DNA from 2 places in the Roseateles sp. P5_E1 genome. Region 1 is predicted to be linked to the other one. Evidence: predicted binding sites of a transcription regulator. Region 1 holds the regulator's gene; the other holds the start of a gene.

The links. Region 1 encodes FliA, which starts transcription of late flagellar genes. Its sites were predicted from a motif close to CTAAAGTTTNNNNNNNNNNNGCCGNTA; they were not measured.
Region 2: the regulator FliA is predicted to act here: its motif matches at 1,268-1,294, upstream of ACXJKJ_RS18675 (putative motility protein).

Annotation. Positions count from the first base shown of each region.
Region 1 is NZ_JBFUMN010000035.1:35,591-38,031, forward strand. It holds gene flhF (flagellar biosynthesis protein FlhF) at 1-501, shown strand, start outside; gene ACXJKJ_RS21540 (flagellar biosynthesis protein) at 510-1,286, shown strand; gene ACXJKJ_RS21545 (RNA polymerase sigma factor FliA) at 1,385-2,098, shown strand; gene ACXJKJ_RS21550 (methyl-accepting chemotaxis protein) at 2,150-2,441, shown strand, end outside.
Region 2 is NZ_JBFUMN010000026.1:29,382-31,822, reverse strand. It holds gene ACXJKJ_RS18695 (glycoside hydrolase) at 1-128, shown strand, start outside; gene ACXJKJ_RS18690 (hypothetical protein) at 370-558, shown strand; gene ACXJKJ_RS18685 (hypothetical protein) at 555-791, shown strand; gene ACXJKJ_RS18680 (hypothetical protein) at 778-1,068, shown strand; gene ACXJKJ_RS18675 (putative motility protein) at 1,059-1,259, opposite strand; gene nadB (L-aspartate oxidase) at 1,369-2,441, opposite strand, start outside.

The DNA of each region.
Region 1 (2,441 bases):
CTCGGTGTGCCCGTGCACACCGCGCATGACCGCGCCTCGCTGGACGACCTGCTGGACCTGCTGTCCAGCAAGAAGCTGGTGCTCATCGACACCGCCGGCATGGCCCAGCGCGACAGCCGCACCCAGGAGCTGCTGGAGATGCTGGCCCACCCCAGCATCAAGAAGCTGCTCGTCATCAATGCCGCCCAGCAGGGTGAAACCATTGAAGACGTCGTCAACGCCTGGAAGGGCGCGGCCTGCGAAGGCGTCGTGCTCAGCAAGATCGACGAAGCCGTCAAGCTCGCTCCGGCCCTGGACACCCTGATCCGCCACAAGCTCAAGGTGCTGGGCGTGGCCAACGGCCAGCGCGTACCGGAAGACTGGCATCGCCTGCCCAGCGTCGGCCTGGTGCAGCGTGCCCTGAAGGGCGCCGCCTCTGGGGCCTGGCGCATGGACAACACCGACGTCAACCTCATCTTTGCTGGCGCGCCGCTGACCGAAGGCATGAGGGCAGTCCACTGATGTCCATCATGCAAGACCAAGCCCACGGCCTGCGGCGGCTGTTCGCCGCTTCCAAGACCCGCTTCGTGCCGGTCGTCAGCAACCCGCGCGTCATGGGGGCCGGCGTGCTGCTGGAAGGCCTGTGCGCGGCCTTTGCCGAACTGAACCTGAACACCCTGGTCGTCGACGCCGGTGAACACTCGGCCAAGCCTTCCGAGCTGGCCAGTGTGGATTTGTCCAACTGCATCGAACGCCTGTCGCCCAAGGTGTCCTACCTTGCCGCGCGCGGGCTGCCGCTGCGCCACATCAATGCCCATGGCTCGGCGGCTTCCTTCCTGGAGGCCGTGGCCGACGCCGCGCCCGACGCCGACGTCATCCTGCTGCACGCGCCAGCGGCCGAACTCGCCCGCATCGTGGCCCTGCGCGAGGTGCGCCCGCTGCTGCTGGCAGATACCGAGCCCGCGAGCGTCACGGAAGCCTACGCGGGCATGAAATGGCTCACACAACGAGCGGGGCTGATGGTCTACAGTCTGCTGATGGCCTGCCACCCTCAGCTGCGCGTGGCCACCCGCATCGCGCAACAGCTTCATTCCTGCGCCGACGGCTTCCTCGGCGCGGTGCTGCGCGATTGGGCCTGCCTGGACCCAAGAGCCTCCCAGCACGCACCACTCACGCCTGAACTGCGCCATCTCGCCCGCGAGCTGCTGCTTGCAGCTCCCCCGGGAGCGGCCGTTGACGCCGCCTCCGACGCGACTCCGCTGCGCCCGGCGCGCAAGGCGTCTTCCCCGTTCATCGCTGCGCATTGATCTCGCCGGAGACCAAACATGATGCCCCCACGCTCACTGCGTTCGCTGCCCCCCGCGGGGGCGCTTCAGCCCCTTCGGGCGGCCGTGCGGAGCTGACCATGTACACACCCAAAGGCCGCCTCGACAACAACACGCTGATCAAGCAGTACAGCCCGTTGGTCCGACGCCTGGCGCATCAGATGATTGCCAAGCTGCCGGCCAATGTGGAAGTCAATGACTTGATCCAGGTGGGGCTGATCGGCCTGAACGATGCGCTGTCGCGCTTCGATGCCGAGCAGGGCGTGCAGTTCGAGACCTTCGCCACCCAGCGCATCCGCGGCGCCATGCTCGACGAGTTGCGCGGCGGCGACTGGATGAGCCGCGGCACGCGCCGCCAGCAGCGTGAGATCGAAGTCGCGGTGCACAAGGTCGAGCAGCGCCTGGGTCGCGCGCCGCGCGAGGATGAGATTGCTGCCGAGATGGGCCTGCCGCTGGCTGAATACCAGGAGCTGCTTGGCAAGGTGCGCGGCACCCAGCTGGTCTATCTGGAAGACATGTCGGGTGCCGACGGCGACAACGACTATCTCGACCGCCATGTGGCCGACGAGGGCGCCAACCCCGTGGCCCAGCTGCAGGACCACCGCATGCGCGAGGCGCTGGTGGCCGCCATCAAGAACCTGCCCGAACGCGAGCAGTTCGTCATGAGCATGTACTACGAGCACGACATGAATCTCAAGGAGATTGCGGCCGTGCTCAAGGTCACGGAGTCCCGCGTGTGCCAGTTGCACAGTCAGTCGATTGCAAGGTTGCGCGTTAAGCTGCGTGACTGGTAATTTACGGGGCCACTTCTTGCCGAGCCCCGGCCAATAAGCGGGGACAAATGCATGTTCAAGTGGCCCAAGGGCGGAGGTTCTTCCCCCGCCATCACTCGGGACGAGCCCGTCCGGCGAGATGACAGTGCGGCGTTGAATGTCGTCAAGCGGCTGGCCCGCTCGATTTCCACGGTCGGCAAGGATGCCGCGGAAGTGCGCGGTGCCCTGGAAGATACCCAGCGCATCGTCCAGGCCCAGAGCCAGGCCATGCAGGCCCTGGCTCAGCAGCTCAACCAGATCGGTCAGGCGCAGACCGCCATCACCACCGCCACCGCCCAGAGCGCTGCCGCCGTGCAGCGGGCCC
Region 2 (2,441 bases), on a different contig from region 1:
GGGCCGTGACAGCCAACTTCGGCAGCCGGGCCTGGCAGGGCCTGCAGCCGAACTGCGTCAGACTCAGCGGGCGCTCGGTGCTGCCCAGGACTTTCTGCCCGCCCGCGACGGCACTGAACCCTGGCTGAGACACCTTCCCGGGCGCAGACGCAGGCTCCGGTGCCGTAGGCCCACGAATCCCTAGCGAAATCAACAGCCTAGGCGCCTTTCTCGCATCTGAGGCCGTGGCTTTCGAGTCGACCGCCATCCCCCTTTGGAGGGATACGACGGGGGATGCCCGCCCGCCCATCCCCCCTCAGCACCCCCAAAGGGCGATACCCCCGCGGCCGGCGGGCTCCGAGACTGGCTCCATCGAAAACAGGAGCCGCCATGCAATCTCAATCCACCCCACTTGCCCCGGATGACGCGCTCTGGGCCAGCGCCTCGCTGCTGCGCATCACCATCAGCCAGTTGCGCGCATGGGAAGCCGAATACGCGCCGCACCTCGCCGCGCAGCCGACGACCGATGAAGAGGCCTGGGAAGGCACCGAACTGGACCCGCGGAGGACGGTGCTTTGATGATCAACAAACCTGTCGGCTTCGCCGCGCTGCTAGAGAAGATGCCGCGGCGTTTCGCGGCCCGGGCCAAGCGGGTCGAAGAGCGAGCCAGGCTCAGGCGTGAGGCTCAGGCCAAGCGCTTCGAGATGGAATTTCTGTGCGCCATCGAGGTGAAGGAAGGCGGCTGGAACGAGTGGCAAGACACCGTCGCCGAGTTCGCCGCCAGAGCAGGAGACGATCATGGGATTGCTTGATGCGAACCGCCATCTTGGCGCCGAGGCCGGCGTCAGCCATTGGGCCTTCGACAGCGCCGCCGGCAGGATCAGCGCCCGCGATGGCGACGGGAACCTGGTGATGGCCATCGCCACCGGCCCGCTCTTCGGCGCCCGATTGGCTGCCGCCTTCAATTCGCCCACGCCTGTCACGATGCCCTATGCCGGCGCCGGGTCTCGCGTTGGGGCAGAGGGGCGATGCGCGGTGGTCGGGGGATTCTGGGCGCGTGAACCGCGCCCCGGTCTTACTCAGGCGTAAACGTTCACGTTGCGCCCCAGCGTGCCTTCGGTCGCCAGTGCCGGCTGCTGCGGCAGCGCGCTGAGCAGGGCCATGGCACCAGCCGCCTGAATGTCGATCGCCTTGCGCAGCACCAGGAGGCCGACCGCATCGGCTGCCCCTTGGGTATTGCTCGACGCGATGTTGACGCTGGTGGAGTTGGCGATGTCCATCTCGCATGTATCGGCAGGCCTGATCAGAACTTGAGTCGGAACGAGCAGCCTGCCACGACGGCGAGCTTGTATGGTGAAGAGCTGAGGCCCGGCATATCCGCGCTCGGTGCTAGCGTCGGCGCCGTTTGCTGATCAACACCGTCGGGAAGCTCACCGGCAGCGTGCGCGGGTAGTCGCGGCTGAAGTGCAGGCCGCGGCTCTCGTGGCGCATCAAGGCCGAGCGCACGATCAGCTCGGCGCATTCGACGAGGTTGCGCAGCTCCAGCAGGTCGCGCGTGACTCGGAAGCTCCCGTAGTAGTCATCAATCTCGCCGCGCAGCAGCTTGATGCGGTGCAACGCGCGCTCCAGGCGCTTGGTGGTGCGCACGATGCCGACGTAGTTCCACATCAACAGGCGCAGTTCGTCCCAGTTGTGGGCGATGACGACCTGCTCGTCGGCGTTCTCGACCTGGCTCTCGTCCCAGGCTGGGATGCGAGCCCCGTCGGGGAGCGGGTGCGACAGGATGTCGGCCGCACAGGTCTGGCCCAGCACCACGCATTCCAGCAGCGAGTTGCTGGCCAGGCGGTTGGCGCCGTGCAGGCCGGTATAGCCGGTTTCGCCCACGGCATACAGGCCCGGCAGGTCGCAGCGGCCGAGCAGGTCGGTCACAGCACCACCGCAGGTGAAGTGCACAGCCGGCACGACGGGAATAGGCTGCCTGGCGATGTCGATGCCGAGCTTGAGGCAGCGGGCGTGGATGGTCGGGAAATGCTCGATGAGGAAGGCTTCTCCCAGGTGGGTGGCGTCCAGCCACACATGGTCCAGGCCGTGCTTTTTCATCTCGAAGTCGATGGCGCGGGCGACGATGTCGCGCGGCGCCAGCTCCATGCGCTCGTCGTGGGCGGCCATGAAGCGGGTGCCCCCGAGATGTTCAGGCAGCTTCAGGTAGGCCCCCTCGCCGCGCAAGGCCTCGGTGATGAGGAAGCTGCGCTCCTGCGGGTGATACAGGCAGGTCGGGTGGAACTGGATGAATTCCATGTTCGCGACCCGGCAGCCGGCGCGCCAGGCCATGGCGATGCCATCGCCGGTCGAGGTGTCGGGGTTGGTGGTGTAGCGGTAGACCTTGCCGGCACCGCCAGTGGCCAGCACGACGGCGCGTGCCGCCAGCGTCTCCACGCGCTGGGTGTCGATATCCAGTGCGT